2 regions of the Marinobacter sp. C1S70 genome follow, and region 2 is predicted to be linked to the other one. Evidence: riboswitches for the same ligand, from Rfam matches in the RefSeq annotation. Region 2 holds a riboswitch; the other holds the start of a gene.
What was found. A riboswitch is a leader RNA that binds a small molecule or an ion and turns the genes downstream of it on or off. The one in region 2 is predicted to bind cobalamin.
Positions count from the first base shown of each region.

Region 1: it holds a riboswitch for cobalamin, as region 2 does, so the genes downstream of both, Q669_RS12965 (ribonucleoside-diphosphate reductase subunit alpha) here and Q669_RS18385 (TonB-dependent receptor domain-containing protein) in region 2, are expected to answer to the same signal.

Region 1 is NZ_AXBW01000041.1:4,001-12,885, reverse strand. Features, by position in the region: gene nhaB (sodium/proton antiporter NhaB) at 41-1,546, shown strand; gene Q669_RS12975 (substrate-binding periplasmic protein) at 1,659-2,462, shown strand; gene Q669_RS12970 (DUF3047 domain-containing protein) at 2,506-3,228, opposite strand; cobalamin riboswitch at 3,334-3,523, shown strand; gene Q669_RS12965 (ribonucleoside-diphosphate reductase subunit alpha) at 3,654-6,416, shown strand; gene Q669_RS19545 (ribonucleotide-diphosphate reductase subunit beta) at 6,444-7,502, shown strand; gene Q669_RS12955 (helix-turn-helix transcriptional regulator) at 7,563-8,420, shown strand; gene Q669_RS12950 (LysE family translocator) at 8,382-8,885, opposite strand, start outside.
Region 2 is NZ_AXBW01000084.1:156,389-165,273, forward strand. Features, by position in the region: gene Q669_RS18365 (cobyrinate a,c-diamide synthase) at 1-171, opposite strand, end outside; gene Q669_RS18370 (ABC transporter ATP-binding protein) at 331-1,125, opposite strand; gene Q669_RS18375 (FecCD family ABC transporter permease) at 1,125-2,039, opposite strand; gene Q669_RS18380 (cobalamin-binding protein) at 2,109-2,999, opposite strand; gene Q669_RS18385 (TonB-dependent receptor domain-containing protein) at 3,026-4,834, opposite strand; cobalamin riboswitch at 4,989-5,198, opposite strand; gene cobD (threonine-phosphate decarboxylase CobD) at 5,223-6,287, opposite strand; gene cbiB (adenosylcobinamide-phosphate synthase CbiB) at 6,284-7,231, opposite strand; gene cobT (nicotinate-nucleotide--dimethylbenzimidazole phosphoribosyltransferase) at 7,358-8,416, shown strand; gene Q669_RS18405 (histidine phosphatase family protein) at 8,421-8,885, shown strand, end outside.

The DNA.
Region 1 (8,885 bases), on a different contig from region 2:
CGCATACTTCTCCGGCAGTCATCTTCAGAAGAATTGTGTAATGCCCAACACCGTAATTGCTGGCTTCACCCATAATTTTCTTGGCAAGGCACCCGTCTGGTACAAGCAGGTTATTCTGCTATTCCTGATTGCCAATCCCGTCGTGATGTACGTGCTTGGACCGGGCGTTGCAGGCTGGCTGCTGATCGGCGAGTTCATTTTTACCCTGGCAATGGCGCTGAAATGCTACCCACTGCTCCCGGGGGGCTTGCTGGCGGTGGAGGCCCTGCTGATCGGGCTGACGTCCGCGGATGCGGTGTACCATGAGGTTCTGACCAATTTCCCGGTCATCCTGCTGCTGATGTTCATGGTGGCGGGCATTTACTTCATGAAAGAGCTGCTGCTGGTGACCTTCACCCAGATTCTGGTGGGGGTGCGGTCCAAGTCGGCGTTGTCGCTGCTGTTCTGTAGCGCTGCGGCAGTGTTGTCTGCGTTTCTCGATGCCCTGACCGTCACCGCCGTCATCATCAGCGTTGCGGTAGGTTTCTTCTCGGTCTATCACAAGGTGGCATCCGGCAAGGGCTACCAGCAGAAAGACCACAACACCAACAGCGACGACGAAGTGATTGAGCTGCACCGGGAAGATCTGGAAAACTTCCGGGCCTTTCTGCGCAGTCTGCTGATGCACGGGGCGATCGGTACCGCCCTGGGTGGCGTCGCCACCATGGTGGGTGAGCCCCAGAACCTGCTGATTGCCAAGGTGGTTGGCTGGGATTTCGCCGGCTTTTTCCTGCACATGGCACCGGTGAGTATTCCGGTTTTGTTCGCCGGTCTGGCCACGTGCTGGGCGCTGGAGAAACTACGCTGGTTTGGCTATGGCGGTCGACTGCCCAAGCCGGTGCGACGGGTGTTGGAAGAGTTCGCTGACAATGAAAAGGCTCGGCGCACCAAGTCTGATCAGGCGGCGCTCTGGATTCAGGCGGTGGCCGCGGTCATTCTGGTGTTTGGTCTGGCATTCCACATCGCCGAAGTAGGATTGATTGGCCTGCTGGTGATTATCCTGATTACCTCCTTTACCGGCGTGACGGACGAACACCAGATTGGCAAGGCGTTCCAGGAATCCCTGCCCTTTACCTCATTGCTGGTGGTGTTTTTCGCCGTGGTGGCGGTGATTCACGAGCAGCACCTGTTCAAACCGATCATTGATTACGTACTGGCGCTGCCTGAAGGCCAGCAGCCGGGCATGTTCTTCATTGCCAACGGGCTGTTGTCGATGATCAGCGACAACGTGTTTGTGGCGACCGTCTACATCAGCGAAGTGAAACAGGCGCTGGACGCCGGCAGCATCAGCTACGAGCACTTCCAGACCCTGGCCGTAGCCATCAATACCGGTACCAACCTGCCGAGCGTAGCCACACCCAATGGCCAGGCGGCGTTCCTGTTCCTGCTGACCTCAGCCATTGCGCCCCTGGTGCGATTGTCCTACGGGCGCATGGTGATCATGGCGTTGCCTTACACCATCGTGATGGGGGGCGTCGGTCTGTACATGGTCACCCACGCGTTCTGAGTCATGGTTTTGCATATTTTACCGCACAGTTTTGGGTGTATCTGTTAACCTTCAGGTAAACAGATAACGAAAAGCGGTATTCATGCGCAGTTGCCAACAATCTATTTGGTGTTTGTCCCGACTGCCCCTGGCTTTTGTGGCCCTGGTCTTCATCGGGATGAGCCTGTTCCATTCACCGTTGAGCGCCTCAGAGACATCGGCTGAAGCATCCTCAACCGTTCGTGTTGCCTATGTTGAATTCCCGCCCATCAGCTATCGAAACGAGCAGGGAGAGCCCGCCGGCGAGTTTGTGGATATCACCCGCAAGGTGGCGGCAGAGGCGGGTTACCAACTGGAATTCATCTATCTGCCCGTCGCACGTACCTACCTCTATCTGACCAATGGCACCATCGATCTGTGGATGGGCATGACCGACATTCCTGCACTGAAAGACGATGTTCTGGAGAGCTGGATCAGCCCAATTCCGGTGGAACTCAGTGCCTGGTATCTGGAGGGCGCGCCACCGGTGGATCACATGGATCGCCTGCGCAACAAAACCGTGATTCTGATCGGCGGCTATACCTATGCCGGCCTCAGAGACTGGTTGACGGCCCAACCCGATATCCGAATTACCGAAGCACCGAACCATCGCTCCGGGCTCAACATGCTCAAACGTCAGCGTGGCGATTATCTGCTGGACTACCGGCAACCGGTGCAGGAAAGCCTGAGCCGGAACGAAGATAACGAGATTCGCGAATCGGAAATGCGCAGCCGCAATGGCGCCTGGCTGTTTTCCCTGGCCAATCCGCGTGCGGCCATTCTGCGTGAGGCCTTTGACGACGCTTACCTGCGCCTGGCCGAAAAGGGCGAAGTACCGCCGGTGCGACGGTTTCAGCAAACCTATGTGGTGCCGGGGTTTCCGGAGCAGTACCGGTAAATCCGGTGGTCGGAGTACTCCCGCAGTCAGTTTTGCTGGGAGGCTATTTCACAAGAGTCAGATCACCATACCAGGCCGTGGCCTGCACGCCGGTGTTGTCGGCGTCGGTCATTATGGCCACGCCCACAATGGCGGGCGGTTCTTCGCCGAAGGCCTGCCGGTAATCTGCCACCAGGTCCCGGGTAACGGTCACCCATTCGCCCACCTGCGACGGCCCCGAGTTGACGGCAATCATCATGGTTTTGTCGGTGTAGGCGTTGGCGACCATGCTCTGCTCTGGTAGCTGATTGGCCCAGATGTAGTTCAGGGCGTTGCCGGGCAGGGTCTCGCCGAACAGCACTTCCACGGTCTTGCGCTTGGCCCGTTCAAAAAAGCCGGCCTTGTCCGGCTGAAACTCAAAGGCGACGTAGATGCGGGCAGGGTAGTCATCACCGGACTTTTCGCGGGCGTTGCCGGCTTCGTAGATGTTCGACACCTTCCAGCGCCATGACAGCGTAAGCGAGTCGCCGGGCACCAGCTCAACACGGGCAATCAGCCCGGAGGCGCTCGCGTCTGCGTCGGCACGGACCACCTGCTGGCCGTCCTCCGTTTCCAGGGTGTAGCGGGTATGTGTCTCAATGTTCGGAAAGGTCAGAGGTTCCCAGCCGTCTTCCAGTGAGGCCATGGTGGAGAACCGGGTTAGCCGGTCTGTTTCTGCCCACACCGGGCTGGCGGCGAGACCGAGCGTCAGGGTACTGGCCCAAAGCAGCGAAATTCTCACATTCATTCCTCAAATCCGGTGGTCTGGAGATGGACAGGCTCTGTTGCAAAAAGTGCCTTGTCTTGGCGCATTCGGCCCTATATAGTGACCGTGTCCTTGGTTAACTACCATATATTGTGATCAAAGCTTGATCATTGAGGTAGTCGGGAATCCGGTGAGAATCCGGAACTGACGCGCAGCGGTATTGGGGAACGAGCGTGGCAAGATGACACTGGCGCAAGCCGGGAAGTCGCCACGTTAGGCAGAGCTGAAAGGTTCACGCCCCTGAGTCCGAAGACCTGCCAGGGATCAGAAGCCCCCCATGGGTTTCTGGACTGCACCTTCGCGATTCAAGGGTGAGCAGATTGGTCAGGCCTGCCCGTATTCGGGGCAAGGTGTGCCACTGCGTTCGCGAGGGTGAAACGGAACCAACGCGAATTCAGGAGAGCACCATGACAGCCACTGCCATTGCCGAACCCCCGGCCCCCGCGACCGATACCCAATCCCTGCAAGTTATCAAACGAAACGGCACCCTGGTGAGTTTCAACCCGGCCAAAATCAGTGTGGCGGTGACCAAAGCCTTCCTGGCGGTGGAAGGGGACCAGGCAGCCGGTTCCGCCCGCATCAACGACGCCGTGCACCGGGTTACCGAACAGGTAGTGCAGGCCATCAGCCGCCGCCTCAAGGCCGGTGGCAAGGTGCACATCGAAGACATCCAGGACCAGGTGGAACTGGCCCTGATGCGGGCCGAAGAGCAGAAAGTGGCCCGGGCCTACGTGCTGTACCGTGAAGAACACGCCCGCCAGCGCGCCGTGGACGAGCCGCTGGAAGCGCACCCGCATCTGACCGTGAAAAAAGCCGATGGCAGCATCGCCCCGCTGGACCTGGGCCTGATGAAGCAGCAGGTGGAACAGGCCGCCACCGGCCTGGACGGCATCAACGGCGATTCGCTGGTGGAAGACGCCCTGCGCAACCTCTACGACGGCATCGAAGAGACCGAAGTCCTGTCTGCCCTGATCATGACCGCCCGGGGCCGCATTGAACGGGAACCCGACTACAGCGCCGTAACCGCCCGCCTGCTGCTGGAACAGCTCCGGCTGGAAACAGCGGAAGCCCTGGACCTGCCCCACAGTTTTCCGCTGGCAGAGATTTATCCACAGGCCCTGAGCGCCTTTGTTCACGCCGGTATTCGCTACGAACTGCTGGACGAAGCCCTGGCGGCCTTTGACCTGGAACGCCTTGGCAACGCCCTGAAACCGGAGCGCGATCTCCAGTTCGGCTTCCTGGGCCTGCAAACCCTGTACGACCGTTACTTCCTGCACTGGAACAAGGCCCGCCTGGAACTGCCCCAGGTGTTCTTCATGCGGGTGGCCATGGGCCTGGCACTGCGTGAGGACGACCCCAACGCCCGCGCCATCGAATTCTATGAGCTGCTGTCCAGTTTCGATTACATGGCCAGCACGCCCACCCTGTTCAACAGCGGCACCCGGCATTCCCAGCTGTCGTCCTGCTACCTGACCACGGTGGGCGACGACCTGGAAGGCATTTACGGGGCCATTCGCGATAACGCCCTGCTGTCGAAATGGGCAGGTGGTCTGGGCAACGACTGGACCCCGGTGCGGGCCCTGGGTTCCCACATCAAGGGCACCAACGGCCAGAGCCAGGGCGTGGTGCCGTTCCTGAAAGTGGTCAACGACACCGCCGTGGCCGTGAACCAGGGCGGCAAGCGCAAGGGCGCGGTCTGTGCCTATCTGGAAAGCTGGCACCTGGATATCGAAGAGTTCCTGGAACTGCGCAAGAACACCGGCGATGAGCGCCGCCGTACCCACGACATGAACACCGCCAACTGGGTGCCGGATCTGCTGATCGAACGCATGCGCGAAGACCGCGACTGGACCCTGTTCTCCCCCAGCGATGTGCCAGATCTGCACGACCTGTACGGCAACGCCTTCCGCGAGCGTTACCAGCACTATGAAGCCCTGGCCGAGCAGGGCAAGATCAAGCTGTTCAAGAAAATTCCGGCCAAACAGCTGTGGCGCAAGATGCTGACCGTGCTGTTCGAGACCGGTCACCCCTGGATCACTTTCAAGGACCCGTGCAACCTGCGCTCCCCGCAGCAGCATCAGGGCGTGGTGCACAGCTCCAACCTGTGTACCGAAATCACCCTGAACACCAGCGCCGATGAGATTGCGGTGTGCAACCTGGGCTCGGTGAACCTGGCTGCCCACATCAAGGATGGCGAGCTGGACGTCACGCGCCTGGAACGCACCGTGAACACCGCCGTGCGCATGCTCGATAACGTCATCGACATTAACTTCTACGCCGTGCCGCAGGCGCGCAATTCCAACCTGAAGCATCGCCCGGTGGGCCTGGGCCTGATGGGCTTCCAGGACGCCCTGTACCAGCTGGGCCTGCCGTACTCCAGCCCGGAAGCGGTGGAATTTGCCGACGCTGCCATGGAGCAACTCAGCTACTTCGCGTTGCGTGCCTCCGCCACGCTGGCGGGTGAGCGGGGCGCCTACGACACCTACGACGGCTCGCTGTGGAGCCAGGGCATCCTGCCGATGGATTCGGTGGGCCTGCTGAAGGACAACCGCCGGGACGGCGACCTGTCGCTCAATACCAACAGCCGCCTCGACTGGACCCCGGTGCGGGAGCTGATTGCCAAAAACGGCATGCGCAACAGCAACGTGATGGCCATTGCCCCGACCGCGACCATTTCCAACATCGTGGGCGTGTCCCAGTCCATCGAACCGGCGTACCAGAACCTGTTCGTGAAATCGAACCTGTCCGGCGAGTTCACCGTGGTAAATCCCTCGCTGGTGCGTGATCTCAAGGCCGAAGGCCTGTGGGACAACGTGATGGTGAACGACCTGAAATACTTCGATGGCAGCGTGCAGCAGATCGACCGCATCCCCGCCGAGCTCAAGGCCCGCTACGCCACCGCATTCGAGATTGACCCGCGCTGGCTGGTGGAAGCGGCGGCCCGGCGCCAGAAATGGCTGGACCAGGCCCAGAGCCTGAACCTGTACATGGCCGAGCCCAGCGGCAAGAAGCTGGATGCCCTGTATCAGCTGGCCTGGGAGCGTGGCCTCAAAACCACCTACTACCTGCGCTCCCTGGGGGCCACTGGCGCCGAGAAGACCGCGCCGGTGTCGGCGCCACAGCCGCAGGTGTGCAGCATCGACAATCCCGACTGCGAAGCTTGTCAGTAACCATTTACTTATTTGGGAGGCACCCACATGCTGGACTGGGACGACGAACCAAAAGCGCAAACCACTGCCGCCGCCACCGGCGGCCCGGCGCCCGTGAATGTCGACGACAAGCGGGTGATTAACGGCGAGACCGACATCAACCAGTTGGCTCCGTTCAAGTACCCCTGGGCCTGGGAGTACTTCATGAACGCCAACAAGAACCACTGGACGCCGCTGGACGTGAACATGGCGCAGGACGTTCACGACTACCACCACCGGCTGACGCCGGCGGAAAAACACGTGTACGAGAACGTGCTGGCGTACCTGACCACCTCCGACATCCTCGCCATGCGCAATATCGGCCTGGCGGTGATGGAGAAGATGAGCGCGCCGGAACTGCAGATCTACCAGGCCCGCCAGGTGTACGAGGAAGCGCTGCACACCTGGACCTACCAGCACTGCATCGAAACCCTGAACCTGGACCAGAGCGAGATCTACAACCGCTACCGCGTGGTGCCGGAGATCAACGGCAAAATCCAGCTGGCCAACCGCCGGCTGGACGCCGCCATGCGCTCCGACATGAACCTGCGCAACCCGGACGAGCTGCAGGACTTCGTGATGTCCTACCTGTTCTTCGCCGCCGTGTTCGAAGGCTGCTGGTTCTACAACGGCTTCAGCCCCATCTTCGCCCTGCAGCGCCGGGGCCTGATGCGGGGCACGGGCGAACAGTTGCAGTACATCCTGCGGGACGAAGCCATGCACTTCTCCTTCGGCCTGAAAGTGGTGAACCAGATTCTCGAGGAAGAGAAAATCACCCTGGACCCGAAAGCGGTGCGTGAGATGTGGGACGAATCCGAAGCCGCGGAAATGGCCTACGCCAACTACGTGCTGCGGGACCCGATTCTGGGTTACTCGGCGGAATACCACAGCGAACAGTTCCGCTTTGTCGCCAACCGCCGGGCCCGCACCGTGGGCCTGGAAGAACCGTTCCCGGGGGCGAAGAACGTGTCGCCCTGGCTGGACGAGCAGGCCACCCTGCGCAAGGAGAAGAATTTCTTCGAAACCCGGGTGATTGAGTATCAGACCGGCGCGCAGCTGGAGTGGTAAGTTTCTGCTAGGCTAGTGCCATACGCACCGGCCTGGCCGATTCGCTTTGAGGCAACCACCATGACCGACCCTCGCACACCCATCTTCTGGCGCGACGCCCGCATGCCCCATGTGGAACTGCGCAAAGTCGCGGATGGGCGCGAGGTCTGTTATGCCCTGCACACGCATCGGCACTGGTCGATCGGCGCCATAACCGGCGGTGAAAGCACGTTCCTGTACCGCACCGACCAGCACCACGTGAGCGCCGGCACGCTGGTGTTGATGAACCCGGAATGGCCCCACGCCTGCAACCCCATTGATAACCAGCCCTGGGCGTATCTGATGCTGTATGTGGATACCGCCTGGCTGACCCGGCTCAGATTTGAGGCGGGCCTGCTGCCCAGCGAACACTGGCAGGACCTGGACACGGCAGTGATCACCGACCCCCGCCAGTACCAGGATTACTGCACCATAGCCGATTGCCTGCTGGACCCGGGCCGGGATCTGCTGGAAAAGCAGAGCCGGGTTGCCGAGTATCTGCTGGACCTGATGCAGAGCCTGGCGGAAGCGCCGGCCCGGGGCATTCCGCGCCCCTCGGGCACCCTGGCCGCGGTGGCTGAGTACCTGGACAGCCATTGTACCGACGAGGTATCGCTGGACGACCTGTGCCGGCTCAGTGGCTACAGCCCGGGGCATCTGGTGCGGGCGTTTCGGCAAAGCTACGGGTTAACGCCCCACGCCTACCTGATCAACCGCCGCATACAGCATGGGCAGAGCGAACTGAAACGTGGCGTGAGTATTGCCGACGCGGCCCTCAACGCCGGCTTTGCCGACCAGGCGCATTTCCAGAGAACCTTCAAACGCGTGGTGGCGGCCACCCCGAACCAGTATCGCCAGCCCTCAGTCCAGCAACAGGAACACGCAACTTCCGGCAAGTAACAGCGCCAGAACCCGGTTGAACCCGCGCAGGATTCGCGGCTGCTGCACCAGCCGGCGAAGCCCGACCCCGACATACACCCAACTGGCCAGCGACAGCCAGCAAATGGGCAGATACAGCCCCGCAAACAGCCAGAGCAGGGTGCTGTCGCCGCCCTCGGTAAACGCGCTGATACCCGCCACCGAAGCAAGCCAGGCCTTGGGGTTCAGCCATTGCATCAGGGCGCCGGTGACAAAGCCGGGGGCCGGGCGTGCCTCATCCTCACTGAGATGGCCATCAGCGGTGGCCAGTTGGTAGCTCAAGTACAGCAGGAAGGCGACGCCAGCCCAGCTCAACCAGCGCTCAAACCCGGGCGCGTGTTCCAACAGCGAATTCAGGCCCATGCCCACCGCGATAAACAGCGCGATAAAGCCAAGAGTGGCCCCGGTGACAAACACCAGGCCCTGAGATACCGGATAGCGTGTGCC
Region 2 (8,885 bases):
GGAGGCTACCTCCAGCACCATGGGGTCCAGGTAATCCGGCCCGTGTTTGAACACCCGGACGTTACGGCCGGCGTTCCGGTGCAGTCGGGCCAGGGCGGCGGTGACCATGGACTTGCCCTGGCCGGATCCCGGGGCGGTGATCATGGCAGCCGGGATTTTGTTGTCTGGCATGTGTTGCTATTCCCTGTCGTCTGAATTTGGTGCAGACGGGCAGCGGAGCAGGACTTTCCGGGACACGCTGTGAATACATCCCTGTAAGCTTGACTGCAGCATCCCTGCTGCAGACAGTCCCGGAAAGCCCTGCCCCGCTACCCTCGCGATACTTCTGAGCTAGACTCGTTTTGGCACGAAAAAAGGCGCGCCATCCACTTCCACCGTTGCCAGTTGCTGGTTGTACAAACGTTCCAGAGCGTTCGGCACCAGCATCCTTTCTGCCGGGCCCCAGCAGGCTTCGCCGTTGGGGTACATCAACAGAATATGATCACACCAGCGGGCAGCCAGGTTCAGGTCGTGCAGGCACATAAAAATGGCATTACCCGCTGCCGCACGGTCGGTGAGCAGTTTCATGACGGCCACCTGGTGATGCAGATCCAGGTGATTCGTCGGTTCATCCAGCAACCAGGTATGAGGCGACTGGGTCATCAGGGTGGCAATCGCCACACGCTGGCGTTCCCCGCCAGACAGGGTAGTGACCAGACGGTTTTTCAGGTGCAGGACATCCAACGCTTCAAGAGCCCTTTGCGCCATAGCCAGATCGTCTGCCCCTTCCATCTGCCACGGAGACAACCAGGGATGGCGACCGATCAGCGCGGTTTCCATTACCGTTGCCGGGAAGCCATCCTGCCGGTCCTGGAACACCAGCCCCAGCTGTTGAGAGAACACACGGCGCTTTAATCCGGATACCGGCACATCCTCGAGATACAGCTCACCGGCACGGGGCGAACGAAGGCCTGCAAGGGTATGCAGCAGAGTGGTCTTGCCGGCACCGTTGGGGCCGAGTACGCCCCAGATCTGACCGGAGCCGATCGTTAAATCCAGCGGGTAGCCATCGACGCGGCCGGGAATATCAATCACCAGGTTCCGGGTACTCAGGGTCTGCATGTGGCGGCTCTGCATGGCGTTCATCAGCGACTCCGGTACAACAGGTACAGGAAGGTGGGAACACCCAGCAACGCGGTGATCACACCCACCGGCAGCTGTTCCGGTGCGATCACCACCCGCGCCAGGGTATCCGCCAGCACCAGAAGGGTACCGCCAGCCAAGGCACAGGCTGGCAGAATCAGTCGCTGATCATTGCCCAACACCAGCCGGAGCATATGTGGAACCACAAGGCCGACAAAGCCTATGCTGCCCGCCATGGTGACCGCCGTGGCGGTGAGCAAGCTGGCGAGAATGTAAATCAGCCATTCCAGCGGGCGAACCGAAATACCCAATGCCGCCGCCTGCATCGGTCCCCGAGCCAACACATTCAGGCTCCGACCCAGTGGCACCACCAGAACACAAACAACAGTCAACAATCCCAGTCCGGGCCATGGTATCCGGGCGTAAGACACATCGCCCATCAGCCAGTACAGCATGCCCGGCAACTCCCGGGCCGGGCTGATCGCCAACATCAGGGTAATCACCGCACCCCAGCCAGCGGCCACCACCACCCCGGTCAGCAACAGGCGGGAGGGCGTCCAGCTGCCAGTGCCATGGGCCAGCCCAAACACCATCAAGGTCGCGAGCAGGGCACCGGCAAAGGCAGAACCGGAAATAACCGCGCCGCCAAGTCCCGCCAGCATCGCCAACAACGCACCAACAGCGGCGCCGCCGGACAGGCCCAGAACATAGGGATCGGCAAGCGGGTTACGCAGCAATACCTGCATCAGGGCCCCGGCCACGGCCAGCAAACCTCCGGTGGCAAAGGCCGACAAGGTTCTGGGTAGCCGGAGTTCAAGGATCAGCGTGCGCTGGAGATTCGAGCCTTCACCCAGAAACACCGACAGCACATCAGCAGGTGATATCGCCACGCTGCCAACACCGACCGAGATCACCATGGCCAGCACGCCGGCCAGAGCCAGCACCAACAGTGGCAAAGTGATCGGCCGGATCACGCAAGGGCTCCATTAAGGTCGCCGGTCACGGGCCACCTCCAGTTTTTCACAAAACAGGCGCGTACCTTCGAGCATTCTCGGTGTTGGTCGCTGTACCAGAGATGGCGGGATAAAAAACAGGTTGTCCCGCTCTGTGGCGGTCAGGCTCGGGAATGACTGCCATCGAGTCAGCCAGTGGCGGTTTTCCTCCCCCATCCCGCCAGCCAGGATAGCCTCGGGATTGGCCGCAATAACGGCTTCGGCACTGATTCTGGGCACCAACCTCTCCAGATGGCCAAACACGTTGTCACCACCACACAGCTCAATCATTTCACCAATCAGATGGTCACGGTTGACCGTCATCAAAGGCTCATCCCACACCTGATAGAACACCGGTACCGTGTCGGCACCTGAAAACCTGGCTCGCAGGTCTGTAATGCCTTTGCGAAATCGGTCCGCCTCGGCAAAACCCGCGGCTTCGGTACCGGCCAAGATAGAGAGACGCTCGATGGTGTCAGACACTGCCTCAAAACTGCGGGGCTCGATGGAGAACACAGGCACACCCATCTCTCTGAGTGTCGCCAACTGCTCGGTCGGGTTACCGGTTACCCAGCCAATCACTAGATCCGGCTCCAGTTGCAGCAAGCGTTCCATATCCATGCGGGTGTGGCTGCCAACCGAAGTCACTTCTTTGGCGGCCGGGGGGTAGTCACTGTAGGCGACCACTGCAACGACCTGATCGCCGGCTCCGGCAGCCCAGGCCAGCTCGGTAGCCCCGGGGGAAAGCGCGGCAATCCGTTGTGCCGGTTGCTCAAGGCAAATCTCTTTACCCAGATCATCCGTGGCACAGACCGGCGATGCCAGGGCGGGGAATGCCAGCAGCATCCCGCCCAGAATCAAAGCCATTGCCTTCAGATCTGCCACAGAGGCCTCCCCCGGTTTAACGGTTATTATCGGATATCGTAACGCACGGTCAGCATGGCAGTGCGGCCGGCTGCAATGTAGTCCAGGTCATTCTGCCGATCATAACGAGCGGTGCTGTATTCCTTGTCCAGCACGTTAGCCAGCGTCAGCCGGGTTGACCAGTCAGGGGCAAAGCGCCAGCCCGCCCGCAAGTCCAGAGTAGCAAAACCGGGCAGTCTGTCGTCGTTGGCACGGTCATCGTAACGATAGCCTTCGGCCACCACTGTGCCACCGAAGTCCCAGGTACCAACGCGCTTACTCAGGTCAAGACGCAGGGTTTTGCCACTCCGGCGCTGGAGTCGGTTTCCGGTTTCCCGGTCTTCCGGGTCCAGCAGCGTCAGAGCCGCATCACCGCGCCAACCATCCCGCTCAAAACCAGCGCTGAACTCGGCACCACGGATTCGGGCTTCATTGACGTTCATTGGCGTCCACAAGCCACTGGGGGTCGGGCTCCAGGCAATCAGGTTGTCCACATCCAGCTGGAACAGCGCTGCATCCCAGAACCAGGTCTGATAGTGGCCACTGGCACCCAACTCCACCGTTCCGGACTCTTCTGCCTCCAGGTCCGGGTTGGCTCCGGGGAAATACAGATCGTTGAAGGTGGGTGCCCGGAAAGACGTACCATAACTGATCCGTACTCGGTGGGATCGATCCAGAGCATGGCCAAGGGCAATGCCACCGGTTTCATTTTTGCCGTAGGCTTCGTTGTCGTCACCGCGCACACTCAGTTGAAGGTCGGTTGGGCCGAAGTTCAGGCGCAACTGGCTGTACAGGGCGGTGTTGGTGCGGCTGGTCTCGGCGTAATCGGTGGTACCGCTGACTTCGTCAGTCATTAACTCTGCCCCTACCACCAGCTCATGGACATTCCAGGTAAAGGTGTTGTCCCAACGCGCTGCCCGTGAACGGGTATTGAAGGTGCTGTTGAATGTGGGCGTAACGTTGTCGGTTTCGTCCCGGGATTCAGAGAACTGAAGTGAATGACGCCAGTAGTCACTCACCGGGGTTTCCAGCCCGAAGCCGATGGTGCGAATCATGAAATCAATTTCGCCGCCTTCGTATTCAGTGTTGCCCTCGCTTTGCACCATCACCAGGCTGGCTTCTCCGCCGGAGTCCAGCTCATGGACGACACGTCCGATACCGGCGGTGTTGCGGAAGCCCCGGTCGTCACCATCGGTGATCACTGCTGTACCGTCGGTTTCTTTATGCAAACCACTCAGGCTGAAACGGGTATTTCCAGCGCGGGCAGCAGCACCGGCACTGCCTTTCTGCGTGTTGAAATTGCCTGCACCGACTTCTACCCAACCTGCCGGCGTGTCTTCCGGGTCCAGCGTAAAAGCCTGCACAACGCCACCGACAGCATCGGAACCGTAAAGTGAGCTCCGGGCGCCACGGACAATTTCCACCCGCTCAATCAGTTCAACGGGAAAGTACTGCCAGGAGGGACCACCGGATGTGGCCGAACGCAGGCGCACACCATCAACCAGCAGCAGCGTGGAGTCGTTGGCGGTGCCGCGGGTGTAGACACTGGTGGTTTTTCCGAAGGAACCGTTGCCGGTCACGTTGATGCCGGGTTGTCCTCGCAGCAGCTGGGTGAACTCTGAGGGGCTTTGCTCGCGGATATTTTCTTCGTCGATGACCGTAACTGATGACAGGCTTTCACCCGCAGTCAGAGGCCCAAGGGTGGCGGTAACGACAATCGGTTCCAGCTTGCGTTCATCCGACGCTTCATCGGCGGCAACAGCAGGCAACGCCAGTGGTAATAGCATCAGGGCGGGAAGGGCTTTGGCAGTACTCATAGCTTCACTCACGTTTCACCGCACGCACCCGTACGGTCGATCAATTAACTGCGGAGGAAGACAGACTGCTCAGACGGGGGTGGAGGGCGTGTCAGTAAATGCGAGCCAGGTTCACCCACCGCCGTCGCCCTCCGCAACGTCTGGTGTCCGGAACCCAAGGTTCCGCCTTTCAGGCCGGTCTCCGGGCTTACAGGCGGAGCCTGTGCTCCGGGGCAACCACCTTCCCATGCCATTGGCACAGTGGCGTACTGGATTGCCTTTCACCTGATTACCGTTGCGGGGGCAGCGCCGGAATGTCACCGGCTTCCCGTTTCACTGCAGGCACTCCTCCGGACTATCGCCAGCCTGGACAAAATGCATACAGCACCTGAAATCGCGGGCAAGACTATCAACCAGGGTGGGGGTGGTCAATGAGATATGTTAATTCAGACAACGCACCCTCCAGCCGTTGCCAACCGGTTTCATCCGGTGGCAAACCGAAACGCAGGGCTGCGGGTGTGTCAAAACGCCTGACCAGAATGCCGCGGCAAGCCAGTTGGTCAGCAATGCCCGCTGCGCGGGGATGTTGAACCGTTCTGAAGAGCAGGGTGCCGGTGGGGGACGACATCCCATATTGTCTGAGCAGGCCGTCCATGCGCAGTCTGGCCGTTCGCAGGCTGGCACGAGCCTCCACCTGCCAGGCCCGGTCTTGCAGTGCCCTGGCCATCAGGTACCGGGCCGGACCGCTGACCGTCCAGGGACCAAGTTCGTTCGACATCTCGCACGCCAGACCAGGGTCGGCCAGGACCGCACCGGCACGGAGACCGGCCAGCCCGAAAAACTTGCCCAGCGAGCGCAACACAATCAGCCCCGGAGCGCCCGCCCACGGGTCCAGGCCGAAGCCCGGCTCGCCCTCAATAAACGCCTGATCCAGCACCAGCCAGCCATCACGCTCGCGCAGCCGCTCGTGCCAAAACCGTAAACGGGCAGGATCCATCAGCTGCCCGGTCGGATTATTCGGCTGTATCCAGACCACTACATCCACAGAATCCAGCCATGCCAGCTCCGCTTGCATTGTCGCCTGTTCAGGAATCGCCACCACGTCGAAACCCGCTCGCCGCCAGGCATGACCATGCTCACGATAACCGGGCATGGGCACGGCCACCCGACCGAAACCATGCTTACGGGCACGAACCGCTGGCAGGGCCATGATCGCCGCCTGGGAACCCGCTACGGGTAGGCAGCAGGCACGCTCCGGCGCCCCGGCCCAGATACGGATAATCTCTTCCAGCCCATCTTCCGGCTCCGGCAGCCGTTGCCATACCTCCGCCGGAATTGCCGGAACCGGCCAGGGCACAGGATTAATACCGGTGGAGAGATCCAGCCATTGTTCCGGAGGAATGCCCCAGTGCTGAGCCGCTGCCCTCAGGCGACCTCCATGCTCCGGCAAATCAGCACCATCGAACGCTGTCACCCGATACCTCCTGACCAGAACGCATTCAGACTTGCGGCCAAGGCCAACAACACCAACAGCCACAACATCACGCCACGCTGAACCAGGGAAATCGCGCCCTCCACGGTTTGCGCCGTGGCGCCTTGCCCGCTGCCCAGCAGCGGTCGCTGCTTCACGCCACCGGAATAAGGCGCCGGGCCGCCCAGTGTGACACCGAGCGCGCCCGCTCCTGCTGCCATCACCGGGCCGGCGTTCGGACTGTCCCAGGCCCTGGACTGTTCACGCCAGCATTTCACGGCCAGCCGGGTATTGCCCAGCAACGCATAGGTCAAGGCAGTTAGCCGGGCAGGCACCCAGTTCATAGCATCATCGAGCCCGGCGGCGCAGCGCCCGAAATACAGATATCGTGGCGTCCGGTAGCCCCACATGGCATCCAGCGTATTCACCAGCCGGTGCAAAACCAGTCCGGGCAAGCCAGCGACCAGATACCAGAACACGCTTGAAAACACCGCATCCGCACCGTTTTCCAGCATGGATTCCGAGGCCGCGGCGGCAACGCCTTCGTCACTCAACACTGCAGCATCCCGACTGACAATTCGGCCAACCGCCAGCCGGGCCCTGGCACCATCCCCGCACGCCAACGCAGTCGACACCGCCCGGCCATGTTCCGCCAGCCCCCTTAATGAAATGGCAAGCCAGACACCGGCCACCTGAGTGAGCAGCCACAGCCAGCCCTCCAGCAGGAATTGCAGAAAAATTGCCAGTACGACGGCTGGCATGACCGCTACCAGGGTCGCCAGCACCCCCAGCAAGAGGCTTTGCGCCGGGAAAGTCTGCTGATCATTCAGGCGTTGCTCCAACAGGGATGCCCATCGACCGAAGCCCACCAGCGGGTGCCACCGACGGGGCTCACCCATCAACCAGTCCAACAAAACCGCCGCACCGCACACCAGCACTGCAACCACAAACGTATCCAAAGCCGGTCTCCCTGATTCAATTGCCGGCAAGTCTAACCGACCGGTCACGAAACTTGACAGCCTTGCCTCCCGGTTAGACCATCCTCGGTTTTCCGCCCACAAGGACCCATCGCCATGGCACTGCCCGACAGCTGGCTCACGTCTCCCCCACGGCCCTCGGTTCAGCACACAGCGCTTGCCGCCGAGCGTCAGCAGGTGCTCACAAAGCCACCCGGCTCTCTCGGGCAGCTGGAACAGCTCGCCATCAGTCTGGCGGGCCTGCACGGCACCGACAGACCCAGCGTTGATCCGGTGCGAATGGTGGTGTTTGCCGGCGATCACGGCGTTTGCGCTGAAGGCGTTTCCGCATTTCCTCAGGCTGTCACCGCCCAGATGATCGCCAATTTTGCCAGCGGCGGCGCCGCCATCAGCGTGATGGCCAAGGAACTCGGTGCCAGTCTGGAAGTGGTCAACCTGGGTACCGTTGGTGAAGTACCGGAGTTACCCGGCGTCATAGATCAGATTATCGCGCCTTCCACGGCCAACATGGCAGAATCACCGGCCATGTCCTCGCGCCAGCTTGAATCCGCGCTATCCAGTGGCGACGAAGCCGCCAGGCGTGCCGCAAACGTTGGCAGCCGCCTGTTTATTGGTGGCGACATGGGCATAGGCAACACAACCAGTGCTGCAGCACTGGCCTGTGCCCTGCTGGGGCAGCAGCCCACCACCCTCGTTGGCCCGGGCACAGGGCTGAACTCCGAGGGCGTTGCCCGCAAGGCGAGGGTGGTTGAAAACGCGTTGCAACGGCATGGTCCCGACCGTGATCCGCTGATGGTACTGGCCTCTCTGGGAGGCTTCGAAATAGCCGCACTGACCGGCGCCATCCTGGGCTGCGCCGCGCGCCGGATCCCGGTTCTGGTGGACGGTTTTATTGTCTCAGTCGCTGCACTGGTGGCCGTGCATCAACAACCGGCTGCGCGCGAGTGGCTTCTGTTTGCGCATCGGTCAGCCGAACCCGGCCACAGTGCCGTGCTGGAGGCACTTGATGCCTCGCCGCTTCTGGATCTTGGCATGCGCCTGGGCGAAGGCAGTGGCGCCGCCGTTGCCGTTCCCCTGTTACGCGCCGCCTGCGCGCTGCATAACCGGATGGCCAGTTTTACCGACGCTGGCGTCAGTGGCAAAGCGGAAGAATAGCCCTATGACCACCACAGTAATCGACCTGATACGCCACGGCGAACCGGAAGGCGGCCAGATGTTCCGGGGCAGTAAAGACGACCCCTTGAGCGACACCGGGTGGCAACAGATGATAGCTGCCATCGCCGAGGGTGATCGGTGGGACGCCATCGTCAGTTCACCCATGCAACGATGCCAGCGTTTTGCCCAGCAACTGGCCGATGAACACAGAATTCCACTGCATATCGAAGAAGATCTCCGGGAGATCGGCTTTGGTGAGTGGGAAGGGTTGACCGCTGAGCAGATCCAGGAGCGCTATGGGGATCATCTTAACCACTTCTGGCAGGACCCCATCAACTTCCTCCCCCCCGGCGGTGAGGCTGTGACGGATTTCTACCAGCGCACTATTGACGGTTTTGATCGATGGCAGCAAACACTTGCCGGCAAACGGGTCTTGGTGGTCTGCCACGGAGGCGTGATCCGCATGGTG